DNA from 2 places in the Lysinibacillus sp. FSL L8-0126 genome. Region 2 is predicted to be linked to the other one. Evidence: predicted binding sites of a transcription regulator. Region 2 holds the regulator's gene; the other holds the start of a gene.
The links. Region 2 encodes Rex, which represses fermentation and respiration genes when NADH is low (regulators of the CRP and FNR family bind a similar motif). Its sites were predicted from a motif close to TTGTGAAATATTTCACAA; they were not measured.

Region 1 (7,518 bases), 120 kb from region 2:
TCCTGTAATGCCCCCACCAATTACTAATAAATCATACTCCCTACCTTGTAGTTCCTCCATTGTTTGTTGTCGTTGTATCGCAGAAGCTGTACTCATACTTTATTTCCTCCCTCATCATTTTAAAGATAAAAAAAGACCATCAAAAGCATATGTACGCTAGGTACATACGTTTTCAATGGTCTCTCAGTTACTCAAACCTGCTATTAACTTACTTTTTATTGTAATATGCACATTCGAAAAAGGCAAGTTTATGTTTTAGCAGTATACTGTTATGTGAAGAAATATGCGCTACGAAAGTAGCTACACATGCCTAAACAAAAACGTTTTTTAGCAAAAGATGATAGCCTCTACTGTTCATTTGAAACTTAATAAACATTTGATCGTAAATATATTAAAAAATTGTAACGGTTAAAAAGGATTGAGAATTTATGAAGGATTGGTGGCAAAGAAGAAAAGGCAAGAAGTACCACAGCGGTTATACATTTTTAGATTTCATTTTTGATGTACTCGTTTGGATACCTGAACTCATTCTCTTGCCTTTTAGAGTCCTTTTCTGGTTACTTAGAGGCATAGGGAGATTGATTGGTGATGTATTTGATTTTGTCTAAAAAATGCTGTTTGCTTATAAAGGTTAAAATTAATAGGAAGATTCATTTGTAGCCTTTATACCAGAAAAAAAGCAAGAGTAAGGAGTGGATATTGCTTACTCCTGCCCTTGCTTTTTATGAATTATGCTCCATTCTTACCAGCTAACAGGTCACTCCATATTATTTGCTTCAAAGTTATCTAGCAATGCACGCACTTCATCTGTTGATTTCGTGTTCATCAATTGGCTTCTTAATTCACCAGCTCCACGGAATCCTTTGACATAAATTTTGAAAAAGCGGTGAAGCCCTGTGATGGAACGTGGTAGTACTTCCGCATATTGATCTTGCAGATCGAGCTGCAGTCTTAAAAGATCAAGATACTCTTTACTGCTATGCTCTTTTGGCTCTTTTTCAAAAGCAAACGGATTTTTAAAAATACCTCGCCCAATCATCACGCCATCAATACCATATTGTTCAGCTAGCTGCAGTCCCGTTTGACGGTCAGGAATATCTCCATTGATTGTTAGTAGCGTATTTGGTGCAATACGGTCACGTAACTTTTTGATTTCCGGAATAAGCTCCCAATGCGCATCTACTAAGCTCATTTCCTTTCTTGTTCGTAGATGAATCGAAAGGTTCGCTATATCTTGTTGTAAAATATGTGTTAGCCACTCCTCCCACTCATTTATCTCCTTATAGCCAAGACGGGTTTTCACACTGACAGGCAATCCACCCGCTTTTGCTGCTTGAATCAATTCTGCCGCGACATCTGGACGGAGAATAAGGCCACTCCCTTTTCCTCTTGATGCCACATTCGGTACAGGGCAACCCATATTAATATCAATGCCTTTAAAACCTAGCTCTGCCATACCAATACTCATTTGACGGAAATAGTCGGGATTATCCCCCCAAATATGTGCCACCATTGGCTGCTCATCTTCTGTAAAAGTCAAACGGCCTCGTACACTTTTCTGTCCCTCTGGATGACAATAGCTATCCGAATTTGTAAACTCTGTAAAAAATACATCCGGCCGACCCGCTTCATTTACTACATGTCGAAAAACAACATCTGTCACATCTTCCATTGGTGCCAGCACAAAAAATGGTCGTGGTAAATCACGCCAAAAATTATCTATCATGTTAAACCCAAATCCTCTCACTATGAATAAAACTCTATACTTTCAGTGCAAAATATAAAGCTCAATTTTACATTTATATCATGCCCAATAACTTTTTGAAAATCAGTCACGTTTATTATATCGAAAATCGTTCTTAAATGGTAATTGTCTAAATAGAAAGCAGATAGTATAGATTTCTCTACACCATCTGCTTTTCTACTCTACTAACGTTAGCCAAGCAACCGCTTCACAATGCGTCGAATGCGGGAACATGTCTACTGGCTGAATTTCCTGTGTTTGATAGCCGCCATCCTCCAAAATACGAAGGTCGCGTGCTAGTGTAGCTGGGTTACAGGAGACATAGACCACTCGCTTTGGTTGTTGCTCTAAAATGGTTTTTAAAAGTGCTTCATCACAGCCCTTACGTGGTGGATCAACTACCAGTACGTCTGCTTCCTTTCCTTCCTTATACCATCTCGGTATAACTTCCTCTGCTGGGCCAGCCTCAAAATAAGTATTGGTAAAACCATTGAGTACTGCGTTGCGTTTAGCATCTTCTATCGCTTGTGGGACAATTTCAACCCCCATGACTGCCTTTGCCCTTTGTGCAAGGAACAAGGAGATTGTTCCAATTCCACAATAAGCATCAATCACTCGTTCATCCCCTTGCAAGTTAGCATAATCAAGTGCTTGTTTATAGAGGACCTCTGTTTGCTCTGGGTTGACTTGATAGAAGGAACGAGCTGAAATCTCAAAACGTACATCGCCAATTGTATCAATAATGATGTCCTTGCCCCAAAGATTGATGGTATCATCACCAAAAATCACATTGGTTTTTTCATTATTCACATTTTGCATAATCGACGTAACGTTCGGAACTAATCTTTGAATCACTGCAACGGCTGCCTCTTTTTGTGGAAACTTTTTCTTTTTTGTTACAAGGACAACCATGACCTCACCTGTTGCTCGTGCTTTACGAATGACAACGTGTCGCAGCATTCCTTCGTGTGTATGCTCATTGTAAGGGCGAATTCCTATCGCCGTTAATTCCTTTTTCAAGCCTGCAAGAATGGCGTCCGCTTCTCCTGTTTGAATTAAGCAACGATCCATATCTACAATGCTATGCGTTTTTGTTTTATAAAAACCTGCAATCGCTTGTCCTTCTTCATTTACAGAGAAGGGGATTTGCGCTTTATTACGGTAATGCCAAGGCTCTTCCATTCCTTTTACAGGAAGAACAGGTGCATTAATTTTACCAATGCGCTGCATCACATTGCGCACCATATTTTCTTTCCACTTTAACTGCCCCTCATAGGATAAATGCTGTAATTGACAGCCGCCACATTGCTTGAAATAATCACAGGGTGCTGCTACTCGATCTGAAGATGGCTTAATAATATCTACAACTTTTGCAAAGCCATAATTTTTTAAGGTTTTCATCACATGGATTTCGGCTGTTTCGTTCGGAAGTGCGCCTTGTATAAATAGTGGGTAGCCATCAACCTTTGCGACGCCATTGCCATCATGTGTTAAATCTTCTATATAAACTGAAAGTCGATCATTTTTTTTCACGGGTGCTGACATTCGTACATCCTCCATTTCAATCTCCTTATTGTAGCATGTGTTGGCGAATGAAAAAAGAACAAGACTTGCCCGTTATATTGTTCTCCTCACTAACTTGAAAAAAGAGCCGCTATTCGCGACTCTTTTCTTGCTCTTTTGTAATATGATAATCCCTTGGTGCCCACCAAAATGCACACAAGATCCCAAGAATGACGACAATAAAAGGTGCATAAAAAATTAAGAAACTTTGCATACCTTGATTTCCTCCTATGCGTGATTGTCTTCTTTTCCTGTCACATAGTTTTTATTGAACAAGAATAGTTTCATCAATAAATAGAGTGAAGGAAGAAGAAGGCACAGCCCTAAAATAAATGCGATGACTAAAGCAACCGCCATTTGTGTGCTTGTAAAACTATCATAAATTGTTAAATACGGATACAGTAAGTATGGATATTGTGCTATCCCATATGCAAAGAAGGCTACAGCAAATTGAGCAATAAGAAGCCCAACTGCAAGTCCGTACTTTTTACGCATGGCAATGAGCATCACTGTAATAATAAATAAGACAGCTGAAATCGCAAACATCCACCATAAATTCACCATGTGACTATAACTTTCTGGGTTAATGGATTTCATTTCATACATAATGCCCAGTGCACTAATCATTAACGGTGCTGCCCAAACAAGTGCATATTTTCGCATCAGTTTAGTCGCTTCTACGTCATTTGCTTTATGAGCATACCACGTTAAAAATACGGCTGAAATATACAGCACAGCAGCGATGCTCAGTACCACAATGCTCCAAGCAAATGGACTTGTATATAAAGTCCAGTAGTTTAGCACAGGTTGCCCATCAATCAGATCAACATAGCCTCCACCAGCAATGGCAAAAACAACAGATAAGGAAGCGGGAATTAATAAACCTGCCACACCGTATGTCAGCGTATACCCTATATGTCCTCGCGTGCCATACGATTCAAAGGCATAGTAGGAGCCACGAATTGCTAACAGTACAAGCGAAATACTGACTGGCACAAGTAAAATCGTTCCGTAATAAAAAGCAGTTTGTGGGAAAAATCCAACGATCCCTACGAAGAAGAATACTAAAAAGACATTGGTTACTTCCCAGACAGGCGATAAATAACGTTTAATAATATTTGTTAAAATATGATTTTTACCAATTAGTAGGCTATAAGCGTTGAAGAAGCCTGCACCAAAATCAATGGATGCGACAATGACATAGCCAAATAGAAAAATCCATAATACGGAAATACCTAATACCTCTAACGTCATAGGATGTCACCGCCTTTTTCAGAGTGGCGATCTTCAATTTCACGCTCAATTGGATTCTTTTTAAACATTCGCACCAAGACGACAATACTTCCTACCGCTAATACTGCATATACACCTGCAAACAACAACAGCATTAAATCCACATGATCACTCGTTGTGGCTCCTTCTGGTGTTCGCATCAAACCATAAAGAATCCATGGTTGACGTCCAACCTCTGCAAGCCACCAGCCTGCTTCAATGGCAATGATAGAGAGTGGGCCACCCGCCACAATGATCCATCGATACCACCGTGAATGTATAAACTGCCAGCCCCGTGCTTTCCCTACAACATAAAGTAATGAAACTAGCACCATAAACATACCAATGGACACCATAATATCAAAGAGATAATGAATATAGAGTGGTGGTAAATCCTCCTCCGCAAATTGATCTAAGCCAATTACCTCTGCGTTAGGATTAAAATGTGCAAGAATGCTCAAAGCATACGGAATTTTAATAGCGTATTTTACTTCTTCTCCATCTAATACACCAAATAATACAAGCGATGCTTTACCCTCTGTTTCAAAATGCCATTCTGCAGCGGCTAGTTTTTCGGGTTGATATTCAGCTAAGTATTTTCCTGAAAAATCTCCAATTACAGCAGCAGCTATGGAGAAAATTAAGCCAATTTTCATAAGTAAAAGCAAGGATTTTTTATGGTATACATGCTTAGAGCCTTTTAACATTCTGTATCCCGCAATAGCTGCTAGTACAAATGCTGATGTCATATACGCTGTCACAAGTACATGCGCTACCTTTGTCGGCATGGCCGGGTTAAACATCGCTAAAAAAGGTTGAATATTGACAAGTTCTCCGTTTACAATATCAAATCCTTGTGGTGCATTCATAAAAGCATTAACAATTGTAATGAAGACCGCTGACATCGACGCTCCAACAGCGACAGGAATTAATAGTAGCATATGTTTTTTCTGACTATCAAAGCGGTCCCATGTATATAAATAGATCCCTAAAAATATAGCTTCAAAGAAAAATGCAAACGTTTCCATAAACAATGGTAATGCAATCGTTTGACCAGCAAGTTGCATAAAGTTAGGCCACAATAATGAAAGCTGTAAGCCAATGGCAGTTCCTGTTACAACACCTACGGCCACAGTAATAACAAAACCACGCGCCCAACGTCTCGCCATTAAGATATAATGCTCATCATTCTTTTTATACCCAGTCCATTGAGCAATCATAATCATCAACGGGACACCTACACCAATCGTTGCATAAATAATATGGAACGATAATGTTAACTCCGTTAATGCTCGACTCCAAAAGACTGCTGATTCATTAATCATCTCATTGCCCCCCTAACTTCCAAATATTCTTCCAAGAATGGAAAGTAGCATAATAATTGCAACACCAAAACTTATCCATATAAGTTTCTTTTCTTGTGACTTATACAAAGGCAACACTTCCTTTCCCTTATCCATACCCCCATTTTCCACTATTACAACGAATAAAACCTTAATAACGGACCGAAATTTCAGGCTATTATTAAGGTTTCAAATTTTGTTCAACTAATATACGCACATTTGCCAAACATTTTTCTAAATTCATTCACAATCTAAGTTCTAAAGATAAAATTGTATAATTTAGTCCATTCCAATTTAATAAAGGAAGCAATCGGATTAAGTAGGTTTTCAGAGATTCTTATGTGGCACAGTTCTGGTTTTCGGCTTCTATTGGGAAGGTTAACTTTGGGAGTGTGGGGGGGTAGATATTTTTGGGAGTGGTGAAGCTTTTCTCTTTAGGGGACTTCCTAATATGCAGATCCCTTACTTTTATAAGTACGATCAGATAGAATCCAAAAAGCTCATCCAACTAAAATAGGATGAGCTTTTTGGATTGATTAAATACGGTCTTCTTCTCGAATATCTGCAAGTGGGACAAAGATTTCAATGTGACGCTTCAGATTTTCAAATGTAGCCGGTGCGTCTCCGCCATATTCGCCATCTAGGTTAAGATGGACTTCGTTTTCAGTCGTGACTTTGACAACGCTGGCTTTTTTATAAATGACACGATCGTCATTTAAATGTTCGCCTCGTAATGCCATAGCAGCTAGTTGAATAAACTCTGGAAGGCTTACTTTTTTCAGTACTATTACTGTAAAGTAACCATCATTAATACTCGCATCAGGGGCAAGTTTTTCAAAGCCACCTACTGAATTCGTTAAACCACATAGGAACATCATGGCGTCCCCATCAAATACTTCGCCATCATATTCAATACGCATATGGGAAGCTTTGATGGATGGAATCATTTCTACTGCCTTTACATAATAGGCTAACTGACCAAGCATTGTTTTCATTTTACTTGGTACTTCATAAGTGAGTTCTGTAATGCGTCCCCCAGCAGCAATATTAATGAAATAGCGTTCGCCATTTAAGAGACCCACGTCCACTGGTAATGTGTCGCCTTGAATTATAATGTCTACAGCCTCATCAATATTTCGAGGAATATGCACAGCACGGGCAAAATCATTTGTAGTGCCCATCGGAATTAGACCAACTTTCGGACGGTTTTCAAATGGACTTACACCTGAAACAACTTCATTTAATGTGCCATCTCCACCAACTGCGATGATGATATCAAAACCACGCTCTACCGCATTTTTTGCTGCAAGCGTTGCATCTCCCTCACATGTTGTTGCATGACAGGATGTCTCATAGCCTGCTACCTCTAGTTTTTCCAACACCTCTGGTAGATGTTTCTTAAATACTTCGCGTCCAGATGTAGGATTATAAATGATTCTTGCTCGTTTCATAACATACCTTCCTGCTTCATAAGATTCTATTTCATTCAACGAAATTCTACGTTGAAATGTTGCAATGCTCTTGTTATTTTTGTAATGCGTTTGTTACCTGTTTTTTAAAGTCCTCATAGACATACGTCCAGTAAGTTGAGTTCGA
Region 2 (7,518 bases):
TATTGCATAGCTTTTTACTATATGATATATTTATAAATGTCTTAAAGAGGTCCCGTGGTGTAGCGGTTAACATGCCTGCCTGTCACGCAGGAGATCGCCGGTTCGATCCCGGTCGGGACCGCCATTTAAAATTGATATGATCGCTCTTATGTACTGCTACAGTCATAAGAGCTTTTTTTATTTAATAATGATTTTCTTTCAACTTAGCATTTGAGCATGAAATGCATTCAAGCTTATGTTGAAATTGTGAAAGCATCATTTTATAAAGACCCAGTTCATAGGGTAAAAACATAGAGGCTAAAAGCTTTACAATTTCTGAAGCCTTTATGACCAACCTCCCATTGGTTTTAATAAAATAACATCTATTGCCCTAAATAACTCCTCTACTGCTACTAAAAAATCACCCAATCCCAGTGAAGTTAATTGAATTATTGACATGAGCCTAACTTATTGCATATTTTTAACATTATCTAAAAATAGTAAAAATTACCGATAAATGAGGGCGTTTTTATAAGGTAAAATGAGATATGTTTCTAAAATAAAAATTAGGGGTAAAAATTTAGAAGTAATCGGATTGGCTACGGAGGTGTTTATATGAGCAAAGACCATTTCTTAAAACGTCTTTATTTACCTTTGCTTATTGGTTCCATGATTATGATGGTAGGCTGTGGAGATCCTATTATAGAGATTGAAGAAGCAAATACGTATCACTGGCAAAAAAATATGAACGAAGTAGAATTTGAGAAATTAAAAAATGATATGTCATATATTGAGGTAGTAGAGACAGCAGGCGGCGCAGGTAAAAAGGTTAAAAATAATGAATATCGTTGGAATGATGAAACCCTGTTGACTCAGGCTTATATAGTGAAATTTAAGGATGATAAATTAATTGCTAAAGAGATCATAGCTGTAAAAGGTCATTCCAATAGATAGTTGACACGTCTTCATAAGAGAAGACGTGTTTTTGTTTGCATTTAGGTTACCTAACTATTGTCATCACAGAACAGGGCTTTTTAACAAGCACAATCAAAGCAGGTATAAATGATATTGGATGCTTTGAACATTTTCGTTAGTTTAGGTAAACTAGAGGTAATGTAGTGATGAGAGGAAAAAAGAATATGTATGAAATAATCATGAATTCAGTTGATGATACAGAACGTTTTGCCATTAAACTTGCCAATATACTAGAAGCTCAAGATACGATTACATTAGAAGGGGATCTAGGTGCTGGCAAGACAACATTTACGAAAGCCTTGGCAAAGGGACTTGGGGTCAAACGAACAGTCAACAGTCCAACATTTACGATTGTTAAGCAGTATGAGGGGAGATTACCGTTTAATCATTTAGATGTGTATAGGTTAGCAGAAAGTGATGAAGATCTTGGCTGGGATGAGCTGTTTTATGGAGATGCAGTTTCAGTGGTCGAATGGGCGCATTTAATTGAACAGGATTTGCCACAGGATCGCTTAGCGATAGAGATTTACCGAATCGGAGAAAATGAACGACGCTTTGTGTTAATACCTCGTGGAGAACGCTATGAGGCACTATGTGAGGAGCTAATGAAATGATTTGGTTAGGAATAGAAACAGCAAATACACCACTCTCCATTGCAGTTGTGAAGGATGGCAAAGTGGTGGCCGAGATGGTACAAAACATAAAATTAACACATTCTGCAGGTGCAATGCCGGCGATTGAAGAAATCTTGGCACGAATAGGGTTAAAACCGAATGACTTGGATGCGATTGCAGTGTCTGAAGGGCCAGGTTCTTATACAGGTGTTCGTATAGGCGTGACATTAGCAAAAACCCTAGCATGGACATTACAGAAGCCTTTAGTTGGTGTATCTAGCTTAAAGACATTGGCTGCTAATGCTGCTCTTTACAACGGATTGATTTGTCCAATTATTGATGCTAGAAGAGGCAATGTTTACACAGCTGTTTATCAGGGCGAGACATTAGAGGTCCTTGTGGAGGATCATCATGTACATATTGATGATTTATTAGTGCGTTTAAAGGCATTAGAGGCGCCTATTCTATTTGTAGGAACAGATGTTGATATATTTTGGGAGAATATTGAGCAGGTGCTTGGTGATACAGCAGTACGTGCACCATTTAGTATTGACTTGCCACGCGCAACGGAAGTCATTCGTGTAGCAACGAAATTAGAGTTACCTAGAGTCGAAGCTATCCATCACTTTGTTCCACAATATAAACGGATTGCAGAAGCTGAGGCGAACTGGCTGAAAGAACAGAAGGAGAAGGAACATGAGTAGGAATGTAACTTATCGTAAAATGGTTTCTGACGATGTGCCAACGGTTTATGAAATTGAAGTGACTTCATTTCCAGTGCCATGGACGTTAGATTCCTTTTACTACGAAGTGCATGAAAATCAGTATGCGCATTATGTGCTGGCTATAGATGAAAATGACAGTATTATTGGTTTTTGTGGGATGTGGATGGTCATAGATGCAGCTCAAATTACAAATGTAGCTGTTATTGAGGAGGCACGTGGCCGAGGGATAGGCGAGGGGTTAATGCGTGAGGCGATGCAAATAGCTCGTTTACATGGAATGGAGGTCATGACGTTAGAGGTACGTGTAACAAATATGGTTGCACAAAATCTCTATCGCAAGCTTCAATTCCAAGATGGTGGCATACGGAAAGGCTATTATACTGATAACGGGGAGGATGCCCTTGTCATGTGGGTGAATTTATAATGAATAATGGATTGATATTAGCAATAGAATCAAGTTGTGATGAAACAGCTGCAGCGATTATTCGAAATGGTCATGAAATTGTGTCGAATGTTGTGGCTTCTCAAATAGAAAGTCATAAGCGATTTGGTGGGGTTGTACCTGAAATTGCATCACGTCATCATGTTGAACAAATTACAGTAGTAATAGAAGAAGCACTGGCACAAGCTAATTTAAAGCCAGCCGATTTAGATGCAGTTGCTGTTACAGAGGGCCCAGGTCTTGTAGGGGCATTATTGATTGGCATTAACGCAGCTAAGGCTTTTGCTTTTGCTAACAGCTTGCCGATTGTTGGCGTCCACCATATTGCAGGACATATTTATGCCAATGCACTTGTTCAGCCAATGGAATTTCCTTTGTTGGCACTTGTCGTATCAGGTGGTCATACAGAGCTTGTTTATATGAAGGAACATGGCTCCTTTGAGGTCATTGGTGAAACACGAGATGATGCAGCTGGTGAAGCCTATGATAAAGTGGCACGCGTTTTAAACTTACCTTATCCAGGTGGACCACGTATTGATCAGCTTGCTCATGAGGGTGAAGAGGCTGTTCCTTTTCCAAGAGTTTGGTTAGAGGAGGGTTCTTATGATTTTAGCTTTAGTGGCTTAAAATCAGCAGTCATCAATTATAAACACAATATGGATCAACGAGGCGAAGCTATTTCGCCAGCAGCCGTTGCTAAAGGTTTTCAGGAAAGTGTTGTCGAAGTACTGACAGCGAAAACATTGCGTGCTGCTCGCGAATATCAGGTGAAGCAGGTCATAGCAGCTGGTGGTGTAGCAGCGAATAAAGGTCTGCGAAGCGCTTTAGAGGCTGTATTTGCCGAGGAAGGTATCCCATTTTTTGTACCACCACTCAAATTGTGTACAGATAATGCGGCAATGATTGGAGCAGCAGCCATGCCAATGTTTGAGGCGGGGGTTCGAGGAAACTTAATGATGAATGGACGTCCCGGAATGGAGTTAAAATCTTGGGTGTAGCAGTAAATGAAGGAGGTATCTTATTGAAGATATCTCTTTTTTTGATTGTCGAAAATTTGTTGATAAAAAATGAACGTTGCGAAGAGAATAATAATATTCAACACGTTAATTGACAAATTTTTCAGAAAATTATCCACAGGTAATGGAGCGAACTAAGTACCGAACACGCGTACTTATGCACAATATGTTGATAACTTGTGCATAACTTGTGATTATTCAATATATAGTAGCATGTTTTACAAGGGATGATGTGGATAAAATAATTTTTGATTGTGGACAATGTGGAAAACTCTGTTGATATGTTGGTATTACTAGATTTATAGTGTGTATAAAACTGTGGGCACTTTTTGTCGAAAAATAGCACTTGACCAATATATATGAAAAATAAAGGTGTGTAAAGAAAAAAGCCATGCGGCGAGGCACATGGCTTAAAATCAGTAACTACATATTCATATTTTCAAGTTCCTCATTTAGCTCTAACCATTCTAATTCCAATCGCTCATGCTGTTCTTTAGCAGTAGCTAATTCGTCTTGAAGCTGTGAAATTTTTTCGTGATCCGTGAAAATTGCAGGGTCACAGAGAGCTTCCTCGAGTCTATCAATGATAGCTGTTGTTTCTTGCATCTTCACTTCTAGTTCTTCAATAGTACGTCTAATTTGACGTTCGCGTTTTTTTGCCTCTTTATCAATTTTAGAGGTAGAAGTCTTATCAGGTAGGTCTTGCTGTACTTGTAGTTGGGAGGCAGCCTTCATTTGCGCTAGCTCCAACAGTTCCTGTTTTTTCTCTACATAATAATCATAGTCACCTAAATATTCAAATGACCCAGTTCCAGACAACTCCACCACTTTCGTTGTGATACGATTAATGAAGTAGCGGTCATGGGAGACAAATAGAAGCGTTCCAGGATAATCAATCAGTGCATTTTCCAGAACCTCTTTACTATCTAAGTCTAGATGGTTTGTAGGCTCGTCGAGAATTAAAAAATTGGCCTTTTGCATCATTAATTTTGACAGTGCAAGGCGTGCTTTTTCACCGCCTGATAAAGAGGATACGGTTTTATCCACATCTTCTCCACTAAATAGGAAGCGTCCTAAGACAGTGCGAATATCTTTTTCATTCATGAGCGGCCATTCATCCCATAGCTCTTTCAAGACACTTTTATTGCTTGAAAGCTTTGCTTGCTCTTGATCATAATAGCCAATTTGTACATTAGTACCATAACGAATAGCACCTGCAAGAGGTGTTAAATCTTTCACAATTGTTTTTAATAATGTTGATTTACCAACCCCATTTGGTCCAACAAGGGCTATCCGATCCTCGCGAAAAGTGCGCAGGTTAATACCACTAGATATTAGCTGATCATCATAGCCGATTGTTAAATCATCGACGGATAAAACATCATTACCACTTTGACGTTCGATAGTAAAACCAAAACTAGCGGATTTCTCATCACCATCTGGCGATTCCATCCACTCAGTTCGTTCAAGCATTTTACGTCGACTTTGTGCCATTTTTGTTGTAGAGGCACGTGCAATATTCTTTTGGATAAAATCTTCTAGCTTGGCCTTTTCATCTTGCTGACGCTCAAAAAGTTTGACATCGCGTTCATAGGTTTTAGCCTTTTCATCTAAATAAGCACTGTAATTGCCTGTATATTTTGTAACACGATGACGTGACACCTCGTAGACAATGGAAACGACTTGGTCTAAGAAGTAGCGGTCATGGGAAACAATTAAAATAGCTCCTTCATAGCTCTTTAAATAAGATTCCAACCAAGATAATGTTTCGATATCTAAATGGTTCGTAGGCTCATCGAGAATTAAAAGGTCTGGTTTACTAAGTAAAAGCTTAGCCAGTGCTAAACGTGTGCGTTGTCCACCAGATAGTGAGCTGATGGGTTTATCATAGTCTTCGGGATAGAACTGCATTCCATGAAGCACTGAACGTATGTCCGATTCATATTGATAGCCGCCAGCATCCTTAAAAGTATGCTGTAGTTGATCGTATTCCGACATAACTTTCGCATACAGAGTGGAATTTTCGTAAACGGTAGGATCAGCCATCTGCTGTTCGAGCGAGCGGAGCGTTTGTTCTTGAGCTAAAAGCGGTTCGAAAATGGTCATCATTTCATCCCAAATAGTTAACGTAGAATTTAATCCAGCATGTTGCTCTAAATAGCCAACCTGAACGCCCTTTGGGATAATGATATCCCCAGAGTCATAGGACATTTGACCAGCGATTATTTTTAATAAAGTCGATTTACCTGCACCGTTTCGCCCTACTAAGGCAACGCGATCACGGTGTTGAACTTCTAATTTAACACCACTTAAAATTTCATCTGCAAGAAAGGATTTAGTTAGTTGATTGACCTGTAAAACAATCATTCTTGACACCTCAATTCTACCTTAGTGTAATGGATGAACGATTTGCATGCAATGTAGGTGCTTTACTTATTCCTAGCAGTCATGTAAGATTGAAACGATTTCTTTTTAGTTAGTTGCGTACAAAGCGCCATTAACTAAAGAGAAATACGCTAGTGGATTGCAAAAATGTTGTATATAGTTAAGGATAAATGTATTAAAATTAGTAGTTAAATACAGTAAAATTGATTGAGGTTCATCATAAGGAGGAGAAAGTTTGAAACAAGAATTAAAAATCCCACAAGCCACTACAAAAAGACTTCCTCTTTACTATCGATTTATTCAAAACTTTGCACAAGAAGGTATGGAACGTATTTCGTCGAAGGAACTGAGTGAAGCGATGAAAATAGATTCTGCAACGATTCGCCGTGATTTTTCTTATTTTGGCGCTCTTGGTAAAAAGGGCTATGGCTATGATGTGCAGCATTTATTACAATTTTTTAGCCAGACGCTTGATCAACATGAAGCGACAAAAGTAGCGTTAATTGGCGTGGGGAATTTGGGCAGTGCATTATTAAAATATAATTTTCAAAAAAACCATAATACACATATTGTCGTAGCATTCGATTCTAAAGCACCGAAGGATGGCAAAATGATTAGTAATATTCCTGTTTTTCATCCAGATTTGCTGGAGGAGAAGTATGCTGAATACGGTGCAGAGCTTGCGATTTTAACCGTTTCACCACGCTCCGCACAAAAAATGGCGGATCGTTTAGCAGCAATGAATGCAAAAGGTATTTTAAACTTTACACCAGAACGGTTAACAGTACCAGATAGAATGCAGCTCTTAACCATTGATTTATCGGTAGAATTGCAAGCGCTTATCTATTTAATTCGTAATCAGGAAGTGTGAAAATAATACATATTTTTAAGTGTAATTCACCATTTCTGTCAAATAATATTTTTTAATAAAATGCGGGTAAACCTATGAGAGAGACGAAAAACTTTCACATATAATTAGTTAGCAAAATGGCGAAATATGCGTTAAAATGATGGATATAAAGAGGAGGTGGCTGTAATGGGTGGAATTGGTCCTATGAGCCTCATTATTATCGGAATTGTCGCGTTATTAATTTTTGGCCCTAAGAAGTTACCAGAGCTTGGTAAGGCATTTGGTTCAACACTACGTGAATTCAAAAATGCTACTAAAGGTTTAGCCGACGAAGATGATGATGACAAGAAAAAGAAAGAACTAGATAAGTAAGTTAGGATGTTTGAGGAATGAATCCAAAAGATCTAACTGTCATTGAGCATATAGAAGAATTAAGAAAACGGCTGTTCATTGTTGCCGTTTTCTTTGTTCTCGCTATGGCTGGCGGCTTTTTCGTCGCAAAGCCGCTTGTTAAATACCTTCAAATGACTGG

Region 1: MHI34_RS10475 (cytochrome ubiquinol oxidase subunit I) is a predicted target of Rex. The motif match lies at 6,155-6,172, and genes of this name have one in related genera.

What each region holds. Positions count from the first base shown of each region.
Region 1 covers NZ_CP152028.1:2,155,072-2,162,589, reverse strand. Annotated here, with positions in the region: gene MHI34_RS10505 (glycerol-3-phosphate dehydrogenase/oxidase) at 1-96, opposite strand, end outside; gene MHI34_RS10500 (hypothetical protein) at 429-608, shown strand; gene MHI34_RS10495 (tRNA-dihydrouridine synthase) at 758-1,726, opposite strand; gene rlmD (23S rRNA (uracil(1939)-C(5))-methyltransferase RlmD) at 1,922-3,289, opposite strand; gene MHI34_RS10485 (hypothetical protein) at 3,399-3,521, opposite strand; gene MHI34_RS10480 (cytochrome d ubiquinol oxidase subunit II) at 3,536-4,561, opposite strand; gene MHI34_RS10475 (cytochrome ubiquinol oxidase subunit I) at 4,558-5,904, opposite strand; gene MHI34_RS10470 (diacylglycerol kinase) at 6,459-7,373, opposite strand; gene MHI34_RS10465 (thioredoxin family protein) at 7,447-7,518, opposite strand, start outside.
Region 2 covers NZ_CP152028.1:2,033,942-2,041,459, forward strand. Annotated here, with positions in the region: tRNA gene MHI34_RS09950 (tRNA-Asp) at 49-124, shown strand; gene MHI34_RS09955 (hypothetical protein) at 595-933, shown strand; gene tsaE (tRNA (adenosine(37)-N6)-threonylcarbamoyltransferase complex ATPase subunit type 1 TsaE) at 1,119-1,568, shown strand; gene tsaB (tRNA (adenosine(37)-N6)-threonylcarbamoyltransferase complex dimerization subunit type 1 TsaB) at 1,565-2,272, shown strand; gene rimI (ribosomal protein S18-alanine N-acetyltransferase) at 2,265-2,717, shown strand; gene tsaD (tRNA (adenosine(37)-N6)-threonylcarbamoyltransferase complex transferase subunit TsaD) at 2,717-3,733, shown strand; gene MHI34_RS09980 (ATP-binding cassette domain-containing protein) at 4,175-6,118, opposite strand; gene MHI34_RS09985 (redox-sensing transcriptional repressor Rex) at 6,372-7,007, shown strand; gene MHI34_RS09990 (twin-arginine translocase TatA/TatE family subunit) at 7,173-7,358, shown strand; gene tatC (twin-arginine translocase subunit TatC) at 7,376-7,518, shown strand, end outside.